One region of the Nonomuraea sp. NPDC049486 genome, then DNA from elsewhere that is predicted to be linked to it. Evidence: predicted binding sites of a transcription regulator. Region 1 holds the regulator's gene; the other holds the start of a gene.

The links. The regulator HrcA, encoded in region 1, represses chaperone genes, less so after heat shock. The targets are predictions, from matches to a motif close to TTGGCACTCTCNNNNNGAGAGTGCCAA.
Region 2: groES (co-chaperone GroES) is a predicted target of HrcA. The motif match lies at 6,885-6,911, and genes of this name have one in related genera.

What each region holds. Positions count from the first base shown of each region.
Region 1 is NZ_JBFAPV010000003.1:283,409-295,206, reverse strand. It holds gene AB0K05_RS10210 (PhoH family protein) at 1-418, opposite strand, end outside; gene AB0K05_RS10205 (histidine triad nucleotide-binding protein) at 512-856, opposite strand; gene AB0K05_RS10200 (SigE family RNA polymerase sigma factor) at 1,159-1,671, shown strand; gene AB0K05_RS10195 (hypothetical protein) at 1,668-2,309, shown strand; gene AB0K05_RS10190 (16S rRNA (uracil(1498)-N(3))-methyltransferase) at 2,371-3,096, opposite strand; gene AB0K05_RS10185 (nitrate- and nitrite sensing domain-containing protein) at 3,264-6,002, shown strand; gene dnaJ (molecular chaperone DnaJ) at 6,027-7,169, opposite strand; gene hrcA (heat-inducible transcriptional repressor HrcA) at 7,181-8,200, opposite strand; gene AB0K05_RS10170 (hypothetical protein) at 8,647-9,207, shown strand; gene AB0K05_RS10165 (DUF3097 domain-containing protein) at 9,225-10,034, shown strand; gene AB0K05_RS10160 (DUF4870 domain-containing protein) at 10,031-10,672, shown strand; gene hemW (radical SAM family heme chaperone HemW) at 10,665-11,798, opposite strand, start outside.
Region 2 is NZ_JBFAPV010000001.1:50,518-62,315, forward strand. It holds gene AB0K05_RS00310 (class F sortase) at 1-11, shown strand, start outside; gene AB0K05_RS00315 (hypothetical protein) at 43-972, shown strand; gene tsaB (tRNA (adenosine(37)-N6)-threonylcarbamoyltransferase complex dimerization subunit type 1 TsaB) at 1,024-1,668, shown strand; gene rimI (ribosomal protein S18-alanine N-acetyltransferase) at 1,680-2,111, shown strand; gene tsaD (tRNA (adenosine(37)-N6)-threonylcarbamoyltransferase complex transferase subunit TsaD) at 2,104-3,135, shown strand; gene AB0K05_RS00335 (tetratricopeptide repeat protein) at 3,150-3,614, opposite strand; gene AB0K05_RS00340 (hypothetical protein) at 3,710-5,329, opposite strand; gene AB0K05_RS00345 (methyltransferase domain-containing protein) at 5,521-6,693, opposite strand; gene groES (co-chaperone GroES) at 6,997-7,311, shown strand; gene groL (chaperonin GroEL) at 7,384-9,003, shown strand; gene AB0K05_RS00360 (sigma-70 family RNA polymerase sigma factor) at 9,352-9,987, shown strand; gene AB0K05_RS00365 (hypothetical protein) at 9,984-10,139, shown strand; gene AB0K05_RS00370 (DUF5319 family protein) at 10,100-10,477, opposite strand; gene AB0K05_RS00375 (helix-turn-helix transcriptional regulator) at 10,514-11,527, opposite strand.

The DNA of each region.
Region 1 (11,798 bases):
CCGTGTGCTTGTCGATGGCGTCGACGTAGCGCTTCTGGTTGGCCGTCTTGGGGCGAATGGTGCGCCCGCGCGAGGACAGGATGTCGAGCGACAGCACTTCGGCCGGGCGCTCGGAGGTCATCCGGAGCATGGCGATGCTCCGCTCGACGGCGTCGGGTGTGAGGTCGCCGCCGCTGCGCAGCACTTCGACCAGCTCCTCGAAGAGCCGGACGACAGTGCCGCTCTCGTCGGGGCTGCCGGTGACGGTGATCTCATTGCCGCGGACGTGGATGTCGGCCTTGAAGGCGCCCTCGATGACGCGTAGCAGCTCGTCGCGGGAGCCCAGGAGGCTGACCATGGGGTACTCGTCCGGAATCAGCACCTTGGCTTGTGTGCGCGTTGGAGGTGCCGTGCGTCGGGATTCGTGTAGTTCGGACATGGGCAGGCCAGCGTGGCCTGATGCCTCCCGGTCTCGAGGGCTTATCTTCTTCACCCATCGTATCCGGGGGCGGAACGTTTCCTCGCGGCAATATCAGCCGGGCGGCCATGTCAGGTTGCGGCCGCCCAGAACGTGCGCGTGCACGTGGAAGACGGTCTGCCCGGCGCCGGGTCCGGTGTTGAACACGACCCGGTAGCCCTCGTCGGCCACGCCTTCCTGGACGGCGACCGCGTGCGCGGCCTTGAGCACCTCGTCGGCCAGCCCCTGGTCGGCGCGGGCCAGCGCGGCGGCGTCTGCGTGGTGCTCCTTGGGGATGACGAGAACGTGGGTGGGGGCCTGCGGGTTGATGTCGCGGAACGCGAGCGCCCCGTCGTTCTCGTAGACGATCTCGGCCGGGATCTCCTTGGCCACGATCTTGCAGAACAGGCAGTCTGTCATCCGATCACCTTACCGATAGGGGTGGCTCTCCTGTCCGTAAGCCTCGACGACCCTGACCTGCTGCTCGGCATGTACGCTGATCAGCGTTGCGAATCGGTGACCGGATCCGTCGTGGCACCCGAAGATCCCCGCGGTTAGGGTGTCAGTGCACCATCGCAGCGAACGATTCAGCCTCGGGCGAGACCACCTGGCGAGGACACAACTGGGTCATGCCCCCAAAGGAACCGGAAGAACGTAAACCGTCAGGGAAGGCCGCGCGTCCCACTGATGTGACCACCGAAACCCTCCTGGTCGACAGATCCATGGGGGCGGTGCCGGTCGGGTGGGACGCCGACATGGCCGTGACCGCGCTTTACAGTGCGCATTTTCGGTCATTAGTTCGTCTCGCCGTGTTGCTGGTGCGCGACATGGCAACCGCGGAGGAAGTCGTGCAGGATGCGTTCGTCGCCATCCACGGCGCCTGGCGCAGGTTGCGTGACCCCGACAAGGCGCTCGCCTACCTACGGCAGTCCGTCGTCAACAGGTCCCGGTCCGTGCTGCGCCATCGGGCGGTCGTGGAGAAGTACGCCCCCAAGGGCCTGCCCGACGCGCCGAGCGCGGAGCACGGCGCCATCGGCGAGTTCGAACGGTCCGCGGTCATCGAGGCGTTGCGGGCGCTACCGTCTCGCCAGAGGGAGGCACTGGTCCTTCGTTACTACGGTGATCTGTCCGAAGCCGAGATCGCCCACGCCATGGGCATCAGCAAGGGGGCGGTGAAGAGCCACACGGCACGTGGCATGGCCGCCCTGCGTTCCGTCCTGGAGAAGATGTCATGACCCAGCCCCCCGACGAGTACGGCGAGGTCCTGCGCCGTGCCCTCCGTGCGGAGGCGGACGCGGTCGTGCCCTCGCCGGACGGGCTCGACGTCATCCGTACGAAGATCGAGCGGCGCGGCGCGCGCAACCTCTTCTGGTGGCGGGCCGGGGCGGCGGCAGCGAGCGCGGTGCTGGTGGCGGGCACGATCGTGATGGTGGTGCCCGACCTGCGCCAGCGTGTTGTCGAGGCGCCCTATCTCGAGGTGCGCACCACCTCCAGCGCCACCCCGCCGGCGAAGTCCTCGACCAGCCGGCCCGCCTCGCCCAAGTCGACCGTACGGGAGAGCGAGCCTCTGGTCGTGCCGCCGCCGACGTCGTCCGAGCCGCCGCAGAAGCAGGAGCCCCGCCCGTCGGAGACGGCCCGCTCGACCGCCAAGCCGACGCCCACCCCCACGCCGACCCCCTGCCCGTCGACGGCCGACCAGGCGGAGCAGCCGGCCGACTGCCCTGAGGCCGACGATCCGCCGACGCCTTCGCCGTCCGAGCCGGAAGCGTCGCCCACGCCGACGCCGTGCCCGGACGAGGAGTGCTCGACGCTGGACCCGGTGCCGACCATCTCGGACATGCCCAGCCCTCTGATCAGCGCGAACACGTCGTGACTCCCCTTCCCTGACCGCCGCGCACTCCCCCGCCCACCCGCGTCACCGGCCCTCCCGGGTGTCACCAGCGTCCCGTACGGGTGAGCAGGACCGCCGCGGCGGCCACCCCCGCGGTCGAGGTGCGCAGCACCGTCGGCCCCAGCAGCACCGGCGTGGCCCCCGCCGCCAGGAACTCCGCCAGTTCAGGCTCCGACACCCCGCCCTCGGGCCCGACCACGACGACGATGTCACCGTCGTCCGGGAGCGCCACCCGCGACAGCGGCGCCGCGGCCTCCTCGTGCAGCACCAGCCCCAGCGCCGCCCCGGCCAGCAGCTTCACCGCCCCGGCCGTCGAGACCGGCTCGGTCACCTCGGGCAGGTGGAAGCGCCGGGCCTGCTTGCCCGCCTCACGGGCCGTCGACCGCCAGCGCTGCAGCGCCTTGGCCACCTTGTCGCCCTTCCACTGGGTGACGCTCCGCGAGGCCTGCCAGGGAACGATCACGTCAACACCGGCCTCGGTCATCATCTCGACCGCCAGCTCGCCCCTGTCACCCTTCGGCAGCCCCTGCACGACGACCAGTCTCGGCCTGGGCGGCGCGACCTCGTACCTGCCCTGGACCTCCACCCGCAGCGAGTCCTTGAACACCTCGCGCACCACGCACTCGGCCACCGACCCCGCCCCGTCGGTGAGATCCACCCGCTCCCCGGGGCGCAACCGCCTGACGGTGGCCGCGTGACGCCCTTCGGGGCCGCCGAGCACCAGCTCGGGGCCGTCGAGCTCGCCCGTCAGGAACACCGGAACCGTCACCAGCCACCTCGGATTCTCCACGTTACGCAACCACACGAACACCCTGCGCAATATCGTGTCCCGTGCAGCCTTCCTGAGATCACTCTACGAGGGGGTCGATGGCCGTCTCTCCCGCTCGCCGACGCGCGCCAGAACCGGGCGGTGTCCGAGAGCACGTGTCGCGGCCGATGCGTGTCAGGACGCGTCTCGTGCTCGTGCTGGCCGTGCCCACACTCCTGCTGATCACCGGGATGGCCGCGGAGGCGGCGGCCCGCCTGCACGCCCGCGCCGACGCCGACGCCACGGCCCGGCACGCGACACTGGTGCTCGCCGTCCAGGATCTCGTCCACGCGCTCCAGCGCGAACGTGCCCTCCTCGCGGCGCTGCTCGCCGGCGAACAGCGCGTCAGGCCCGATCTCGCCCCCGCCCGCCACGCCACCGACCACGCCCGTTCGGCCCTCTCCCACCTGCTCGCCACCGCCCCTCCCACCGCGTACGGACCAGTACGCGACGCGCTCGCCCGCCTCCCCACCCTCGACCGCCCCCGCACCGGCACCCCGACCCTCGCCCTGTCCCCCGACGCCCCCGCCACCCCCGGCGGCCCCCTTTCCCGCATCCGGCAGGCGACTCCCACACCGACCGCACCACTGGTGGGCCCTTACGGCGCGCTCGTGAGCCCAGGAGCCGCCACCCTGACCACAACCACCGATGGCGCCGCACCCCCCACCTGGAACATGACCGCTGATGGCGCCGCGAACCCCACCCTCGACAGGACCGCCGAAGGTGCCTCAGACCCCGCCGTGACCCCTACTCAGGACGCCGTGGCCGGTACCGAAGGGGCGGGGGTCGCCGGCGTGACTTCCACCCAGGGTTTGACCGGCGAGACCGAAGGCGTCGGTACCGAGATCGGTGCGTCCGCTGGTCGGAGGGTGCCGGTCGACAGGGGGCCGAGGGTGCGGCAGGACGTCTTCGAGGCGTTCACCGATGTGATCACGGAGTTGGCAGACGGGTCGTTCGGCACGGAGGTCGGCCGGACAGACCCGTCGCTGCTAAGACCGTTGCAGGCGCTGGAGGCCATGAGCCGGGCCAAGGAGGCGGCCGCACGGCAGCGGGCGGTGGCCGCGGCGGCCTTCGCGACGGGCGCGTTCACCCAGGTCGAGTACATCACCTTCCTGGAGGCCCGTGCCTCCATGACGGACGCCCTGGACCGGTACCGCCGAACCGCCGGTCCTCAAGGCGTGGCCGCGCTGGAGCGGGCGCAGCGGGGCGCTCCGTCGGCCAGGACGGCACGGCTGGAACGCCGGGCCCTCGCCGCCTCCCCCGGCACGCCTCTGACCGTCCGCACGCGTACCTGGCTCGCGGCCAGCGGCGCCTACGCCGACGCCCTGCGCGCCGTGCAGCACGCGACCGGACGCGAAGCACATGTCCTGGCGACGGCGGCCCGCGAACGCCACACCCGGCACCTGACCTGGCTGGCCGGTCTGGGTGCCGCGTTCCTGCTGGTCATGGGGGCACTGGGGGCGCTCATGGCACGTTCGATCACGCGTCCCCTCCGCAGGCTCACCGGCGAGGCCACCGCCCTGGCGCGCCACATCGCCACCCTGGAGGCAGCGGAGACGCCCCGCCTCGCCGTCCCCGGCACGCCCCCGTCCGACCTCCACGCCCCAGGGACTCGCCCCGCCCACCTGTGGCGCGCCTACGACGCCTCTTTCCCTCTGCCGTCCGCACGCCTTCCAAGCCTCGGAAATGCCTCGTACGGGAGAGAAACCCGCAGAGCCGGGACTCCAGGCCAGCCGGCGAGCCGCCCGACCTCGGACGCGCGCCAGGACCACTCGCGCGAAGTCCCAGGCCTCTCATTCCGCGTCAAACACCCACTCAGCGACAGAACCCACTCGCTTCCCAGCAAGCACCCCCTCAGGGTCGAGCCCACACACGAGAACACAACCCGGGACAAGCACCCTCTGGAGGTCGCGCCACCGTACGAAAGCACATCCCGCGACAAGCACCTCCAGGGAGGCGAGCCTCCGTACGAGAGCACGTTCCGCCTCGGTGAGGATCCCGCGCAGGGGACCGCTTCGGGCTTCGAGGGCGCCTCCTCAGGCGGGGAGGTCTCGGACAAGGTCGGCGGGGCGATCCGGAGCGGGGAAACCGCTGGGGAGTTCGCGCGGCTGGCAGGGGCGCTGGGTGACATGCATGAGGCGGCGGTGCGGATCGCGGCCGGGCGGGCGGCGATCCGGCGGGACGCGGCGGCGTCGCTGGGCGAGCTGGGGACGCGGCACCGGGATCTGGTGCACCGGCAGCTGACGTTCATCAGCGTGCTGCAGCGCGACGAGTCGGACCCCGCCGTGCTGGCCAGGCTGTGCGAGCTGGACCGCGTGACCAGCCGTCTGCGCAGGAACGCCGAGAGCCTGCTGGTCCTGACCGGCACGCGGGGGCAGCGGCGCTCGTCGGAACCGGTGCCGGTGGACGAGGTGCTCCGGTCGGTGCTGGCCGAGGTCGAGGAGCACCACCGGGTGGCGCTGCGGGTGGTGGGCCGGGCGCACGTGCGGGGGCCGGTGGTGGCGGAGGTGGCGCACATGCTGGCCGAGCTGATGGAGAACGCGCTGGGCTATTCGCCACCCGAGTCGGAGGTGGACGTGGTGTCACGGGCCGCCGAGGGTGAGTGCCGCGTCACGATCTCCGACTACGGCATGGGCATGACGGCCGGGGAGCTGGCCGCGGCCAACGCCCGGCTGCGGGGCGAGCAGAGCTTCCTGGTGGCGCCGACCCGCTGTCTGGGCCACCACGTGGTGGGCAGGCTGGCCGAGCGGCTGGGCGTGCGGGTGTCGCTGCACCCGTCGCCCGGCCGCGGCGTCACGGCACAGGTGACCCTCCCGGAGGAACTCCTGGCCGTGCAGCCCGCGGAGGCGGTCAACGGGTCCCGGTGACCGGCCGCCCGCCGCGTCCCGTCGTCAGCGGCCGTTGAAGGCGTCGCGGAGACGGGAGAAGAAACCCTGCTGGCCGGGCGCGAACTTGCCCGGCGGCCGCTCCTCGCCGCGCAGCTTGGCCAGCTCGCGCAGCAGCTCCTCCTGCGGGGGGTCGAGGCGGGACGGGGTCTCCACGTTCACGTGGATGAGCAGGTCGCCGCGGCCGGTCTCGTTGAGGCGCTGCACGCCGCGGCCGTACATGGTGATGACCTGACCCGACTGCGTGCCAGGGCGGACGTCGATCTCCTCGGCGCCGTCGAGGGTCTCGACGGTGAGCACGGTGCCGAGCGCGGCGGCCGTCATCGGGATCTGGACGGTGCAGTGGAGGTCGTCGCCGCGCCGCTCGAAGATCTCGTGGGAGCGCTCGACGATCTCCAGGAAGAGGTCGCCGGGCGGGCCGCCGCCGGGGCCGATCTCGCCCTCGCCGGCGAGCTGGATGTGGGTGCCGTCCTCGACGCCCGCGGGGATGCGGACCTTGATCGTGCGGCGGGTGCGGACCCGGCCGTCGCCCGAGCACTCCTGGCACGGGTGGCGGATGATGCTGCCGAAGCCGCCGCACTGCGGGCACGGCCGCGTGGTCATGACCTGCCCGAGGAAGGACCGGGTGACCTGGGAGATCTCGCCGCGGCCGTTGCACATGTCGCAGGTGTCGGGGTGGGTGCCGGGCGCCGCGCCGACGCCCTGGCACACCTCGCACAGCACGGCCGTGTCGACCTGGAGCTCCCGGGTGGTGCCGAACGCGGTCTCGCGCAGGTCGAGCTCGACCCGGATCGTCGCGTTGCGGCCGCGGCGGGCGCGCGAGCGCGGGCCGCGGGCGCCGCCCGTGGCGGTGCCGAAGAACGCGTCCATGATGTCGCTGAACGGGAAGCCGGCGCCGAAGCCGCCGCCCGGCGCACCCGCCCCGGCGCCGCCGAACGGGTCGCCGCCAAGGTCGTACATCTGGCGCTTGTTCGGATCGGAGAGCACCTCGTAGGCCTGCGTGATCTCCTTGAACCGCTCCTGCGTGGCGGGGTCAGGGTTCACGTCGGGGTGCAGCTCGCGGGCCAGCCGGCGGTAGGCCTTCTTGATCTCGTCCTGACTGGCGTCACGGCGCACCCCGAGGGCGGCGTAATAGTCGCTGTTTGCCACTTATCGACCTCTTAAGATGCAGCCAGAATCTGGCTGACGTAGCGTGCCACCGCGCGCACGGCGCCCATCGTCACGGGGTAGTCCATCCTGGTGGGGCCCAGAACGCCGAGCCGGGCCAGTTGGTTGTCGCCTTGACCGTATCCCGTCGCGACGATGGACGTGCCCCGCAGTCCGGTGTAGGCGTTCTCCGATCCGATGCGCACGGTGAGGGCGGAAGGTGTGTCTGAGGAAGTCTCGCCGAGCAGGCGCATGAGCACCACCTGCTCTTCCAGCGCTTCGAGCACCTCGCGCAGGCCGACGCTGAGGTCGGCGCCGGCGAGGTTGGCCGCCCCGGCGAACACGATCTTCTCGTCGTGCCGTTCGACGAGCGTCTCCAGCAGGACGGACAGGATCGTGGCCATCGCCGGCCGCTCGTCGACCGGCAGCCGCTCGGGCAGGTCCGAGACCAGCTCGGGCACGCTGCTCAGGCCGCAGCCGTCGAGGCAGTCGTTGAGCACCCCGCGCATGTGGGCGATGCGGTGCTCCTCCACCACCTCGGGCAGCTCGACCATGCGCTGCTCGACGCGGCCCATGTTGGTGATCAGCACCAGCATGACGCGGCGGTCGTGGAGCGGCACCAGCTCGACGTGGCGCACGGTCGAGCGGTTGAGCGTCGGGTACTGCACGACGGCGACCTGACGGGTGAGCTGCGCGAGCAGCCGCACCGTGCGCATCACCACGTCGTCGAGGTCGACCGCTCCCGCCAGGAACGTCTCGATGGCCCGGCGCTCGGCCCCCGACAGGGGCTTGACCTGGGAGAGCCTGTCGACGAACAGGCGATAGCCCTTGTCCGTCGGCACGCGCCCGGCGCTGGTGTGGGGCTGGGCGATGTAACCCTGCTCCTCCAGCGCCGCCATGTCGTTTCTCACGGTCGCCGGCGACACCTTCAGATTGTGACGCTCGGCGAGCGCCTTGGAGCCCACCGGTTCGTTGGTCGAAACGTAGTCTTCGACAATGGCGCGTAGCACCGCGAGCTTCCGATCGTCGAGCACGTGCGCACCTCCTACCGCCGCTTTCAGGGAAACGCCAGACCTAGCACTCTGTGTTCCCGAGTGCCAAGTGTACGGGTCTCGCTCACAGGGTGCGATAACACCGTTGTCCCCGCTGCTGGCACGCGTGAACGACAAGCATCACAATTGCCGACATGAACGACAATCCACCCCAGCGGCCTGTTGATCCGCCTTCAGGGCAGGATCCTCCTTTTGGTCAGCCTTATCCCCAGGGTGAACCTTCCCCGTACGCGCCGCCACCCCCACATTCCGGCCCGAACCCGTACGGATCTCAACCCCCCGGCCCCTACGGGCCCCCGCCCCAAGCGGGTCCCGGGCCGTACGGCGGGAGTCCGTACGGTCAGCAGCAGCCCGGCTACGGGTACGGGCAGCAGCCGCAGTTCGGCGGGCCGCAGTACGGGCCGCCGGGAGCACCCTACGGACGCCAGGTGGACCCGAAGGAGCTCCGCCCGCGGCTGCGGTGGATCGCGGTCGCGTGGGGCGTGGCCGTCGCGTGCGTCGTGGCGGGCGTGGTCCTGTTCGTCACCGGCATCGTGAACACCGTCGAGGACATCGCCCCGTCCACGACGTTCGCCGCCGGCGAGACGGTCACGGTCTCGCTCGACCCCGACGACCGACCGTCCGTCTACGTCTCCACCGACGCCCGGGTGAACTACCGCTGCGAGATCTCCGGCGGGCCCGGCCAGGCGCGGCTCGTCAACGCGCCGGGCTCGCAGACGGTCACGGCCGGCAGCCGGACGTGGGAGCAGATCCTGCTGGTCAACGCGCCCGCCGCGGGCGAGTACCAGCTCACCTGCGTCATCCAGGAACAGGGTGACGTGCTGTTCGGCGTGGGCAGGGACGCGCTCTCGGCGGCCGGCGGCATCGTGGGAGGACTGGCGGCGCTGCTGCTCATCCCCGGCGTGGGCGTGCTCGGCGCGATCATCGTGACGGTGGTCGTCCTGATGCGGCGGAGCGGCCATCGCAAGCGCCTCGCGACGGCCGGGTGATTTGCTACGGTCCCCGTGTGTACGACGGCGATGTTCTAGCGGGAAACTGGCGGCGTCCCGGCAAAGGGAAGATCCCCCAAGTGGCCGCCGAACCGGACCTGGTCGTGGAGGACGCCGACAGCGGCTTCTGCGGCGCGGTGGTGGCCTGCGACAAGGAGGCGGTGACGCTGGAGGACCGCTTCGGCAAGCGGCGGCTGTTCCCGCTGGCGCCCGCCGCTTTCCTGCTGGAAGGGCGGGTCGTGACGTTGGTGCGGCCGCAGGCCGCCGCGCCGCGGGGTCACAGGCGCAGCGCCTCGGGGTCGATCGCGGTCGAAGGGCTGCGGGCCAGGGTCGCAAGGAAGAGCCGCATCTACGTCGAAGGCGTGCACGACGCGGCGCTGGTGGAGAAGATCTGGGGTCACGACCTGCGGGTCGAGGGCGTGGTCGTGGAGTACCTGGAAGGCGTCGACGACCTGCCCGCGATCGTCGGCGAGTTCGGCCCCGAGCCGGGGCGCAGGCTGGGAGTGCTGGTCGACCACCTGGTGCCGGGTTCCAAGGAGAGCCGCATCGCGGCCCAGGTGACCTCGCCGCACGTCCTCGTGGTGGGCCACCCGTACGTCGACATCTGGCAGGCGGTCAAGCCGTCCGCGCTGGGCATCCGGGCCTGGCCCGAGGTGCCGCGCGGGGTTCCGTGGAAGGAGGGCGTGATCGCCGCCCTGGGCTGGCGGATGGAGCCGGCCGACGCGTGGCGGCGCATTCTGGGCGCCGTCTCGACCTACGCCGACCTGGAGCCGGAACTGCTCGGCCGGGTCGAGGAACTGATCGACTTCGTTACGGAGGCATCGTGAGCCAGGATCCGCACCCACCGCCGTCCGACGAGGACGCGACCCGCCGCATCCCCACCGACAACCCCCCGCAGGGCTACGGCCCGCAACCCGGCTCCGAGCCCGGGTACAGGTACGGCCAGCAGCCCGGTTCCGAGCCCGGCTACGGGTACGGCCAGCAGCCCGGCCACGGCTACGGACAGCAGCCCGGGTACGGGCAGCAACCTGGTTACGGCTACGGGCAGCAGCCACAGCCGCCGTACGGTCACCAACAGCCTCCGTACGGTTACGCCGCCCCCCACCGGCAGCCACCGCACGTCCCCGGCAGGTACGGCCCGCGCCCGGGCACCGACGACACCACCATGGCCATGGTCTCCCACCTGCTGGGCCTGCTGGTCTCCTGGGTCGGCCCGCTGATCGTCTACCTGATGAAGAAGGACGAGTCCCCGTACGTCAGGGACCAGTCGGCGGAGGCGCTGAACTTCCAGATCACCATGTTCATCGGCTTCATCGTCGCCGCCCTCTTCTCGATCATCCTGATCGGCCTCCTGCTGCTGCCGATCGTCTGGATCATCGCGCTGATCTTCCAGATCCAGGCCGCCATCGCGGCGCAGCGGGGCCAGAACTACCGCTACCCGATCAACATCCGCCTCATCACGTGAGCAGGTCGCGGACCAGCGCGTCCGCCAGCAGCCGGCCGCGCAGGGTGAGCACCATGCACCCGGCCTTGAACGCCTCCGGCTCCAGCAGCCCGCCGGCCAGCGCCGCGGCGACCTTCGGGCGCGCGCCGGGCGCCACGTCGGCCAGCGGGTAGCCGGAGTCGAGCCGCAGCTCCAGCATGAGCCGCTCGGTCTCGCGATCCTCGGCGGTCAGTTCCTCGCGGGCGTGCGCGGGCGAGTGGCCGGCGGCCAGGCGCTGGGCGTACGGGGCCGGATGCTTGACGTTCCACCACCGGGTGCCGCCGACGTGGCTGTGGGCGCCGGGGCCGACGGCCCACCAGTCGCCGCCGGTCCAGTAGAGCAGGTTGTGGCGGCAGCGGGCGGCGTCGCCGGTGGCCCAGTTGGACACCTCGTACCAGCGGAGCCCTGCCTCGGCCAACATCTGGTCGGCGATGAGGTAGCGGTCGGCGGCCACGTCGTCGTCGGGCATCGGCAGCTCGCCGCGCCGGATCCGGGCGGCGAGACGGGTGCCGTCCTCGACGATGAGCGAGTAGGCCGAGACGTGGTCGGGCCCGGCCTCGACGGCGGCGGCCAGGGAGGCGCGCCAGTCGTCGTCGGTCTCGCCGGGAGTGCTGTAGATCAGGTCGAGGTTGACGTGCTCGAACCCGGCCTTCCTGGCCTCCAGCACGGCCTGGCCGGCCCTGCCTGGGGTGTGTTGCCGGTCGAGCACCCGCAGGACGTGCTCGCGGGCGCTCTGCATGCCGAAGCTGACCCGGGTGAAGCCGCGCTCGCGCAGCTCTTCGAGGTAGCGCGGGTCGACGGACTCGGGGTTGGCCTCGGTCGTCACCTCGGCGCCGGGCGCCAGGCCGAACTCGGCGTCGATGGCCGCGAGGATCCTGCCCAGGTCGCGGGCGGGTAGCAGGGTCGGGGTGCCGCCGCCGAAGAACACCGTCTCGACCGGCAGCCGGGCCTCGCCGAGCACCCGCCGCGCGAGCCGTACCTCCGCTATCGCGGTGTCGGCGTAGTCGCCGTGTGAGGCGCCGGGGCCTAGCTCGGCGGCGGTGTAGGTGTTGAAGTCGCAGTAGCCGCAGCGCGTCACGCAGAACGGGACGTGCACGTAGAAGCCGAA
Region 2 (11,798 bases), on a different contig from region 1:
CGCGCGCCTAAAACCGGTTGCCCCGCACCCGATCATGGACGCATGAGCACTCGGACGAACCCGCCGGCGACCGGCGTGCGCGTGCCCTGGCAGGACGTCCACGCCGGCGTGCGCGCCGCCGTCGAGGAGTTCCTCGGCGGCCGGGTGGCCGAGGCGGTCACCCAGGACGGCGGCTTCTCCCCGGCCGCGGCGGTGCGGCTGCGCACCGACGGGGGCCGCCGGGCCTTCGTCAAGACCGTGAGCCCGGAGCGGAACCCCGACTCCGTCCTCATCTACCGGGCGGAGGCCGCGATCTCCGCCGCGCTGCCCGCCGCCGTGCCCGCTCCCCGGCTGCTCACCTCCTTCGAGCTCGACGGCTGGGTGACGCTGGTGTTCGAGGACATCGAGGGGCGCCATCCGGTGACGCCGTGGCGCCGCGACGAGCTGGACCTGGTGCTGGCCGCCGTGCGCCGGATGGGCGCCGAGCTGACGCCGTCGCCGATCGACGCGCCGCCCATCGCGGAGCGGTTCGGTGACGCGTTCCGCGGCTGGCGCAGGCTGCTGGGCGAGGACACCGCCGGGCTCGACCCGTGGGCGCTGCGCCATCTCGCCGCGCTGGCCGAGCTGGAGTCCGGCTGGGCCGAGGGGGCCGCGGGCGACACGCTGCTCCACTCCGACCTGCGCGCCGACAACCTGCTGGTGGCCGGTGACCGGGTGTACGTCGTCGACTGGCCGTGGGCGTGCACGGGAGCCGCCTGGTTCGACCTCATGGCCATGCTGCCGTCGGTGGCCATGCAGGGCGGACCGCCGCCGCAGGAGCTGCTGCCCGACCCGGCCCCGGCCATCACCGCCGCGCTGGCCGGGCTGACCGGCTTCTTCCTGCGGCAGAGCCGTCAGCCGGCCCCGCCGGGGCTGCCCACCCTGCGCGCCTTCCAGCACGCGCAGGGCGTCGAGGCGCTGGAGTGGCTGCGCCACCGCACGGGCTGGGCCTGAGGAGCGCGTACGGGCGCGGTGGGGTGTGAGCCGCGGGTAGGCTAAACAGTCGTGCTGGTCCTGGCCTTTGACACCGCGACGCCCGCCGTCACCGCCGCTGTCCACGACGGCGAGCGGGTGCTCGCCGAATCCACGACGATCGACGCGCGCCGCCACGGCGAGCTGTTGGCGCCGGCCGTCGAGCGGGTGCTCGCCGAGGCGGGCGTGCCGCTGCGCGAGGTGACGGCCGTCGTCGCGGGCCGCGGCCCCGGCCCCTACACCGGCCTGCGCGTCGGGCTGATGACCGCGCAGGCGCTGGCGGCCACGCTCGGCGTGCCCGCCCACGGCATCTGCACCCTCGACGCGCTGGCGTACGGCAGCGGCCTCGACGAGCCGTTCCTGGTGGCGACCGACGCGCGGCGCAAGGAGGTCTTCTGGGCCCGCTACGCCGACCGGCGCACCAGGCTCGACGGCCCCTCCGTCGACAAGCCCGCCGAGGTGCCCGTCGAGGGCCTGCCGGTGGTCGGCGCCGGAGCCGGTCTCTACCCCGGCGCGCTCGGCCCGGCCCGCGAGCCCGCCTACCCGCACGCCGGGTTCCTGGCCGCGCTGGCGGCCGAGCGCATCGCGGCGGGCGTGCCGCTCGACGAGGCCCGCCCGATCTACCTGCGCCGCCCCGACGCGGCCGTGCCGGGCGCGCCCAAGCGGGTGACGGCGTGAGGCTGCGCCAGATGACCGAGGGCGACCTGCCGGAGGTCATGGCGATCGAGCGCGCCACGTTCCCGCTCGACGCGTGGAGCGAGGGCATGATGCGCGGCGAGCTGGCCGACCAGCCGCGCACCAGACACTACGTGGTGGCCGTGGTCGACGACGTGATCATCGGCTACGCCGGAGTCGCGGTCGCCGCCGACCAGGCCGACGTGCAGACGATCGCGGTGCTGCCGGCCCACCGCGGCACCGGCGTCGGCGCCGCCATGCTCACCGAGCTGCTGGCCGAGGCGCGCCGCCGCGGGGCTCGCGAGATCTTCCTGGAGGTGCGGGAGGACAACCCGGTGGCGCGCGGCCTCTACGAGCGATTCGGGTTCGAGAGCATCGGCACCCGCCGCCGCTACTACGACGACGGCACCGACGCGATCATGATGAGAAGGAAGCAGGATGGCTGACGTACCCCTGGTCCTGGGCATCGAGACGTCCTGTGACGAGACCGGCATCGGCCTCGTCAGGGGCCACACGCTGCTGGCCAACACCATCGCCTCCAGCATGGACGAGCACGCCCGCTACGGCGGCGTGGTGCCCGAGGTCGCCTCGCGCGCCCACCTGGAGGCCATGACGCCCACCGTGGACGCGGCGCTGGCCGCGGCCGGGGTGAAGCTCTCCGACGTCGACGCGGTGGCCGTCACCGCCGGGCCGGGGCTGGCCGGGGCGCTGCTGGTCGGCGTGGCCGCCGCCAAGTCGTACGCCCTCGGCCTGGGCGTCCCGCTCTACGGCGTCAACCACCTGGCCGCGCACGTCGCCGTCGACCAGCTCGAACACGGGCCGCTGCCCAAGCCGTGCATCGCCCTGCTGGTGTCCGGGGGCCACTCCTCGCTGCTGCTGGTGCCCGACGTCGCCGCGGACGTGATCTCGCTCGGGTCCACCGTGGACGACGCGGCGGGGGAGGCGTTCGACAAGGTGGCGCGGGTGCTCGGGCTGCCGTTCCCCGGCGGCCCGTACATCGACAAGGCGGCCCGCGACGGCTCCGGCACGGCCGTCGCCTTCCCTCGCGGCAAGATCGACGACGGCACGCTCGACTTCTCCTTCTCCGGGCTCAAGACCGCCGTCGCACGCTGGGTGGAGGCCCGCGAGGCCGCGGGCGAGCGCATCCACGTGCCCGACGTGGCGGCCTCGTTCCAGGAGGCGGTCGTCGACGTGCTGACCCGCAAGGCGTTGCAGGCGTGCCGGAAGTACGACGTGCACGACCTGCTCATCGGCGGCGGGGTGGCGGCCAACTCACGGCTGCGCGCCCTGGCCCAGGAGCGGTGCGACGCGGCGGGCGTGCGGCTGCGCGTGCCCCGCCCGGGGTTGTGCACCGACAACGGCGCCATGGTGGCCGCGCTCGGCTCCGACCTGGTGGCTGCCGGGATCGCGCCCTCCGCGCTGGACATCCCCGCCGACTCGTCCCTGCCGATCACGACCGTCAACGTCTGACCGCGCGGGCGCGCTCAGACGGTCTCGTCCAGCTGTTCGGCCAGCCGCTCCAGCCCGCCCTTGATGAGCCGGCCGTAGCCGTCGTCGCCGAGTGCGCCGATCTCGGCCCGCGCCTGCTGGAGGTGCTCGCGGGCGCGGCCGAGATCGCCCAGCTTCCGGTAGCACTCACCCAAGTTCAGATGCAACGACGGATACAGGCCGGCCACCGATAGCGGCACCCCGGCCTCGGCCACCCGCTCGTCGGTGACCTGGCCGACGGCGGCGAGCGCCCGCAGGTCCCACGTCAGTTCCTCGTGCACGTCGTCCTGCACGTCGGCCATCGAGTGGGCGAGGACGCAGACATGCAGCGGGTCGCCCTGCTCGCCGCCGATGTCGTCCCAGATCTGCGCGAACAGGTCACGAGCGGCATCACGCTGCCCTTGCTGGTGATGTAACTCCACTCCCTGGGCGATCCGGGCCATCGTGGGGTCGGTGGTCATGAGCGGCTCCTCCACTGTCGCTGGCGATCATGGTGAGCCTACTCGCCGTGCGTCGCTCAGCGCCCTTCCGCCGGCTCGCGTACGGGGGAGCCGGGTCAGTCCTTGGCGCGGCTCGGTCGCAGCAGTGCTTCGGCGAGCGCCAGCATGGTCTCCTCCAGGGCGCCCAGGCGCTTGTTGAGGTCGGTGGTGGCGGGCTGGACGATGTCCGAGACGGTCTCGGCGAGCGTGTCGCGGTCGGGGCGGGAGCGGACGATCTCGGCGAGCGAGGCGGCCGCCTCGGTCAGCCGTTCGCCGTGGGTGTCGAGCAGCTCGCCGATGCCGAGGGCGGCGGGCAGGCCGTCGATGCGGCGGCCGACCGCCTCCAGGGTCTCGCCGGCCTGCTCGGCGCGGGTGTTGAGGCCGGTCAGGTGGGCGTCGAGGCCCTCGACCCGGTGGGCCAGGCGCTCCTCGGCCTCGCCCAGGCGCCCGTCGAGCGAGGTCAGGCGGTCGTCGATGCCGGCGAAGCGGTCCTCGTGGCGGCCCGCGGCCTTGCCGAGGCGGCCGTCGACGGCCTCCAGGCGCTCGTCCTGCGCGGTCAGCCGGTCCTCGACCGTGTCGAACCGCCCGACCTGGGCGGTCAGCCGCTCGTCGATGGCGTCGAACCTGTCGGCGTACGTGACGAGGTGCCGGTCGACGGCGTCGAAGCGGCCGGTCAGCCGCGTGTCCGCGGCGTCGAGGCGGTCGGCGTGGGCGGTGAGCCGCTCGTCGATCACGTCGAAGCGGCCGGTGTGCGTGTCGAGGTGCTCGTCGAGGGCGTCGAAGCGGCCCGCGTGGGAGGCCAGGCGGGCGTCGAGGGCGTCGAAGCGGCCGGTGTGGGAGGTCACGCGGGCGTCCACGCCGCGCAGGCGGGCGTCGACGTCGGCCAGGCTCTCCTCGGCCGTCTCGAACCGGGTGTCGAGCGCCATGAGCCGGCTCTCGACCCGGTCGACCCGGCCGTCGACGCCGTCGAAGCGCCCGGACAGGTGCTCGCCGACCTCGTCGACCCGGGCCCGCACCTCCCGGGCGGCGCTCGCCACCCGCTCGTCGAAGGTGTCGGACAGGTCGAGCACCACGCCCTCGACGCGGTCGGTGCGGGAGTTGAGCTCGGCCAGCGACTTGTCGAGCCGGGTGAACCGGCCGGCGGCCACCTCCATGCCCGCGCTCACCTGCGCCAGCCTGGCCGTGACGTCACCCATCCGCTTGGCCATGTCGTCGGTGAAGTCGACCACCGTCTGCAACCGGCCCAGCGTCTCCTCCATCCCCTCGCACACGGCGGTGACGTCGGCGCGCAGCTTCGGCAGCTCCATGACCGGGTGGACGCGCTTGCCGACCGACTCCACGGCCGAGTCGACGCCGCCGACCTGCTCGCCCACCGCGTCGACGTGGTCGCGCACCGCCTCGACGTGCTGGGCCAGGCCCTCGGCCCACAGGGGCGGCTTGGCGGCGATGTCGTCCAGCCTGCCGCTGACGGTCTCCAGGGTGCCGCTCAGGCCGCCCAGCTCGCGCTCGCGCACCTCGCGCAGGAGCCATTCCATGCCCTCCAGCCGCTGGCGGATCTCGTCGAGCACGGCTCCCTGCGTGCGCTGCTCGTACACGTGATCCTGGGCGGCGCGCGCCAGCAGCTCCCGCATCCGCTCCGAGATGGCGGTCTGGCCACCCGCCGCCTGCAGCAGAGTGGTGTGGTTGGAATGGTCCACCGAAAGGCTCCTTCGCTGTCGACGGTCTGCCGCGTAGCGGTGGGATGGTCCGATTTGCAGATAAGAAGGAGAACGCGGCTCACCGCAAGAGGGGGGAGGACTCCCGCCCGCCCACCTTAGCCTTTCGATCAAGGTCCGTCAGGGGCGAAGAAAAACGTCGCGCTTATCGGTGAATCGCCCTGATTTGTCATTCACGCAGGTGGGCTGGGGTCGCAGATCAGGACAGTGGGCTTATCGGATACGCGCGTGAGAATGACCACGGCGGTCCTGTCGCCGGAAAGCCTGAGGTCGGCCCGCAGGCGTTCTATATCGACCGCCGAGCCGCGTTTCTTGATGACGGCGTTGCCCACTCCGCGCTCCCTCAGCGCGGCCCTGAGCCGCTTCAGCGAGAACGGCAGCACGTGCTGTATTTCGTAGCGGGTGGCCCACGGGGTGTCGACCGGCTCGTCCCCCGAGATGTAGGCGATCATCGGGTCGGGCAGCCACCCGCGCACCAGCTCGGCCACCTCGCCGACGAGATGCGCCCTGACGGCCGCCCCGTCCGGCTCGTACACGTACCGCCCGACCGGCCCGGTGGCCGCGCGGGCGCCGGTGGCGGTGAGCGTGTGCCCGCCCGGCAGCAGCGTCGCGCGCCGCGCCCCCTCCGGCGGGCGGCCGGTCCACAGCGTGGCCTCCTTCACCTCGCCCTTGTACGAGACCCATTCGGCCTCCGCGTCGTCCGGGATGAACTCGTACGGGATGCCCGGAGCGACCTTCACACAGCCGACCCGCGCCCTGCCCAGCAGGCCGAGCACCACGGGCCAGGACGGCGAGTAGGCGAGCGGGTCGAACGTCCTGCCCCTGGAGGTGCGCCGGGCGGGGTCGGCGAACAGCACGTCGTAGGCCTCCGGCCGCACCTCGGCGGCGTCGCCCACCCGTACGGTCACCCGGTCGGCCACTCCGAGCGCCTCGGCGTTGGCCCTGGCCACGGCGACCGAGAGCGGGTCGGTGTCCACGGCGTCGACCGCGCAGCCGGCCCGCGCCAGCGCCAGCAGGTCGCCCCCGACGCCGCAGCAGGCGTCGGCCACGCGGTGCCCGGGAGCCGCGCCCAGCCGCCGCGCCCGGTGGTCGGCGACCTCGGCCCTGGTCGCCTGCTCCAGGCCGTGAGGGGTGAAGAACATGCGCCCGGCGTCGGCGCCGAACTTGGCCTTGGCCCGCTCGCGCAGCCGGGCCTGGGTGAGCGCGGCCGAGGTGAGCGCGGCGTCGTGGGTCCTGCGCAGCCGCGTGGCGGCGGCGACGGGGTCGGCGCCGACGAGCTCCTGCGCCTCGGCCAGGGCTTCGCGGCCGCGCGGGGTCAGCAGCGCGGTGAAGGCGTCGAGATCCACGGCATACGACGGTAGCGCCCGTACGGAGTGCTTCCGGGCCAGCGTGTCGGCCCGTGGGGGCCCCGCGCGGACGTAGGCTGGAGCTCCAGGAGGCTCCGGAGTCCGGGTCGACCTCGTGAAAGCTTGCCCACGATCGCTGTGAGCAGACGAGTTCGTGTTGACTGTCAAGCCCCTCTTGCATATGTTTCCTGTTGGCACTCTCCCCTTGAGAGTGCCAACGTGCGACGAGGCAGGTCTGGCACCCGCGACGGCAGGCCCAGCTGGTCGCCTCTTCTAATCAGTCACATCTGAAGGGGAGGTCCGATCGTGACGACCGCCACCAAGGTTCCCGTTAAGCCGCTCGGCGACCGCATCGTGGTTCAGCCGCTTGAGGCAGAGCAGACCACCGCTTCCGGCCTGGTCATTCCCGACACCGCCAAGGAGAAGCCGCAGGAGGGCAAGGTCCTCGCGGTGGGTCCCGGCAACTGGGACGAGGACGGCGAGAAGCGGATTCCGCTCGACGTCAGTGAGGGCGACATCGTCCTCTACAGCAAGTACGGCGGCACCGAGGTCAAGTACGGCGGCGAGGAGTACCTCGTGCTCTCCGCCCGCGACGTTCTCGCGATCATCGAGAAGTAAGCCGGTTGTGTCGGGCCCCGGGCGCTCTAGAGCCCCGGGGCCTTCGACGCTAGGAGAGGACTTTCAGCAAAAATGGCGAAGATCCTGGAATTCAACGAGGACGCCCGCCGCGCGCTCGAGCGCGGCGTCAACGCCCTCGCGGATGCCGTGAAGGTAACCCTCGGCCCCCGCGGCCGCAACGTCGTCATCGACAAGAAGTTCGGTGCTCCGACGATCACGAACGACGGCGTGACCATCGCCCGCGAGATCGAGCTTGAGGAGCGCTACGAGAACCTCGGCGCCCAGCTCGCCAAGGAAGTGGCCACCAAGACCAACGACATCGCGGGTGACGGCACCACCACCGCGACCGTCCTGGCCCAGGCCATGGTCCGTGAGGGCCTGCGCAACGTCGCGGCCGGCGCCTCGCCGCTGTCGCTCAAGCGCGGCATCGACAAGGCCGCCAAGGAGGTCAGCGACAAGCTGCTCGCCTCCGCCCGGCCGGTCGAGGACAAGAAGGAGATCGCCAACGTCGCGACGATCTCCGCCCAGGACGCCAAGATCGGCGAGCTGATCGCCGAGGCGTTCGACAAGGTCGGCAAGGACGGCGTGCTGACCGTCGAAGAGTCCAACGCCATGGGCATGGACCTGGAGTTCACCGAGGGTCTCCAGTTCGACAAGGGCTACCTGTCGGCCTACATGGTCACCGACACCGAGCGCATGGAGGCCGTCCTGGAGGACGCCTACATCCTGCTCACCCAGGGCAAGATCTCCTCCATCGCGGACTTCCTCCCGCTGCTGGAGCAGATCGCCCAGACCAAGAAGCCGCTGCTCGTGGTCGCCGAGGACGTCGAGGGCGAGGCCCTGGCCGTCCTGGTCACCAACAAGATCCGCGGCACGTTCACCTCCGTCGCCGTCAAGGCCCCGGGCTTCGGCGACCGCCGCAAGGCGATGCTGCAGGACATGGCCATCCTCACCGGCGGCCAGGTCGTCAGCGAGGAGATCGGCCTCAAGCTGGAGAACGTCGGCCTGGAGGTGCTCGGCACCGCCCGCCGCATCGTGATCGACAAGGACAGCACCACGATCGTCGACGGCGCCGGTGACGCCGCGGCCATCGAGGACCGCGTCAAGGAGATCAAGCTCGCGATCGAGCAGTCCGACAGCGACTGGGACCGCGAGAAGCTCCAGGAGCGCCTGGCGAAGCTGGCCGGCGGCGTGTGCGTGCTGCGCGTCGGCGCCGCCACCGAGGTGGAGCTCAAGGAGAAGAAGCACCGTCTCGAGGACGCGATCTCCGCGACCCGCGCGGCCATCGAGGAGGGCATCGTCTCCGGCGGCGGCTCGGCGCTGATCCACGTCGCCAAGGAGCTCGACGACCTCGGCCTGACGGGCGACGAGGCGACCGGTGTGGCCATCGTGCGCCGCGCACTGGTCGAGCCGACCCGCTGGATCGCCGAGAACGCCGGTCTGGAGGGCTACGTCGTCACGCACAAGGTGGCGGAGCTGTCCGCCGGCAACGGCCTCAACGCCGCCACCGGCGAGTACGGCGACCTGCTCGCCCAGGGCGTCATCGACCCGGTCAAGGTCACCCGCTCGGCCGTGCAGAACGCCGCGTCGATCGCGGGGATGCTGCTGACCACCGAGGCGCTCGTCGTCGACAAGCCCGAGGAGGAGGCTCCGGCCGCCGGCCAGGGCCACGGTCACGGCCACGGCCACTGACCCACGTTCGGCTCCTCACGGCCCGCACCGGCTCCGGTGCGGGCCGTCGTGGTTTTCGGTCACCGCCCGGACCGGTTTCGCAGTCGTACCTGCTTTCGAAACGCCAGTGGTATGTCATGTAGCGGGCGGCGAATCTTGATGGAGAATGTCGGATCAATTCGGTAAACCTCAAGCAGGCGGTAAGCGTCCACGTCTGACAAATGTCGTGCGTATCGGGTTATTCGGTGAAATATTGCGCCACAGTCAAAGGCTTAGTGTTGTCATCCGATTACCGAGAGTTATCGACGCGTCAATGTGACCAATCCGTAGCCGTTCGCCATGACGACATGCCGGATCAACGCGGGCATCATGCCTATCGTGAGCGAGGGAAGCGTCGCCGACGCCAAAATTGGGGTAAGGCTCGCGTCGAGACTTCCGGCACGGACGGATGACTCCGACCTAAGAGAACTGACAACCCTCGCCGTGCAGGGCGATCGCACCGCGATCGAATCCTTGCTCGGCGAGTTGCGTCCGATGGTGGTGCGCTATTGCCGCGCCAGGCTGGGCAGGGTGTCGGGGCAATATCACATAGCAGATGACGTGGCCCAGGAAGTGTGCATCGCGGTCCTGTCCGCCCTGCCGCGATACCGCGACATGGGACGGCCGTTCGCGTCCTTCGTGTTCGGCATCGCCTCGCACAAGGTGGCCGACGCGCTGCGCAGCTCCGTGCGCTCGGCCGTGCCGACACAGGACCTGCCCGACGGGCCCGACGACGGGCCGGGTCCGGAGGAGACCGTCGTCCGCTACATCGAGGTGGAGCACGCCCGCAGGCTGCTCGCCCGGCTGCCGCGCAACCAGCGCGAGCTGCTGCTGTTGCGTGTGGTGTCCGGGCTGTCCGCCGAGGAGACCGGTAATGTACTCGGCATGTCACCAGGCGCCGTACGCGTCGCCCAGCACCGGGCGCTCGCCAGGCTGAGGCAGATGGCCGAGCTGGAGTCCGCTTGACGCCAGAGGACGAGAGCGACGCGCTGCTCGACGCGCTCGCCGCCGGAGGGCTTCCCGACCACCACGACCCCGCCGCGCGGGTGCTCGCCGTGCTGGTCGCGGACGTCCTCGATCAGCGGCGCTCCTCGGTGTCGATGACGCCGTCGACGTAGCCTCTGGCGTACTCCCAGGTGACGTAGTCGGCCGGGTCGGGATGGAACGCCGGCTCGTGCACCTGCGGCCGGCCCTGCTCGATCATCTGGCGCAGGTTGCCGCGCAGCAGGTCCCAGTCGAAGAAGTGCTGCTCGCCGCACTCCGGGCAGTCGAGCACGAGCCCCAGCACGCCCTGCGGTTCGAGCAGGGAACGGAAGACCTCCACGTCGGCCAGGTCGGTGATCGCCTCGTCGCGCTCGGCGGCGGTCAGCGGCTCGGCGTCGTCGAACCCGCCCATCGCCGAGGACGGGTCGTCGGGATCATCCGCGAACGGGTCGCGGGGGACGTCTTCCGGCACCTTCCCACCATAAGACCGGGGCGGCGCCCATGGTGGTCATTGGTCGAGCCATCCGCGCCGCGCCGCCTCCACACCCGCCTGGAACCGCGACTGCGCCCCCAGCTCGGTCATGGCCTCGGCGAACCTCGTGCGCACCGTACGGACCGACACGCCGAGGTGGCGGGCGATCGCCTCGTCCGACAGGCCCTGCGCGGCCAGGCGGACCACCTGCGCCATGGCGTCGCCCCTGCGCCCCCACGGCAGCGGGACCGCCCTGCTCCACAGCTCCTCGAACAGCGAGCTCAGCATGCCCACCACGATCGGGGTGCGCAGCAGGTAGAAGTTGTACGCGACCTCGGGCAGGTTGCCGCCCCACCGGGCGGGCAGGCCGGCCGCCTCCGCCCCGGCCGTCATGAACCAGCTCGGCACCCTGTCGAGGGTCCGCATGCTGCCCCCGGTGGCGATCACGCGCGTCATCGCGTCGCGCACCCCCGGCAACGTCAGCGCGTCGACCGGCACGACGGCGCGGATCACCATCAGGCCCCGCTCCTGGGCGTCGATCCACGGGTCGGCGAACTTGCGGGCGAAGTCCGTCATGGTGCGCCCGTCGGGGATCGCGACGAGCAGGGTGAGCGGCGGCGCCTGCACCGCCATGCCCATGACGCTCTCGTACAGCACGTCGGCGCCGCCGACCAGCTCGACGGGGAACGGGCCGCTGCGGTAGTCGCGGCCCATGTCGTAGTCGCGGATCAGGGTGCGGATCGAGCCCAGCGCGCTGTCGATCCTGCGGCTCTCCTCGGCGAGCAGGTCGAGGCGGTCCGCCACCAGCCGGCCCAGGGCGGCCGCGGGGTGCCTGGCGAGGTACTCGCCCGACTGCTCGTCGACCACCCCCAGCCTGACCAGGTCGTCGAGCTGGCCGGCCAAGGTGTCGACCGGGCCGTTCATGACCTCGGCGAGCTCGCTCCGGGTGGCCCGGTGGAGGCGCAGCACAGCCGTGTAGAGGGCCGTCTGGGTGGGGTCGAGGCCCAGCGTTTCGAGCGGATCGGCCAGGGTCCGCTGCTCGTTGCGCATCGTGGCGTGCTCCGTTGGGGGGATACGGCGTGCCTGAGGATAACCCGGCATCCGGCGGTTGTCCGCAGGTTGGGCCGGAGGGGTGCAACTTCGTGCAATTGCACGTTTTCACGTTGCGGCATGCCGAAGAGTGACCCAGGCTTAACAGAGCGTCGGCAGCCCAGGCGGCCGGAGCGACGCAGGCCATCAGGACGCGGAGGGGGGTTCGGTGGCCACGGCGCGCTCCCGGCCCGGATGCCGGTGGCCGGGGGGCGGACGGCAGATCGTTCCG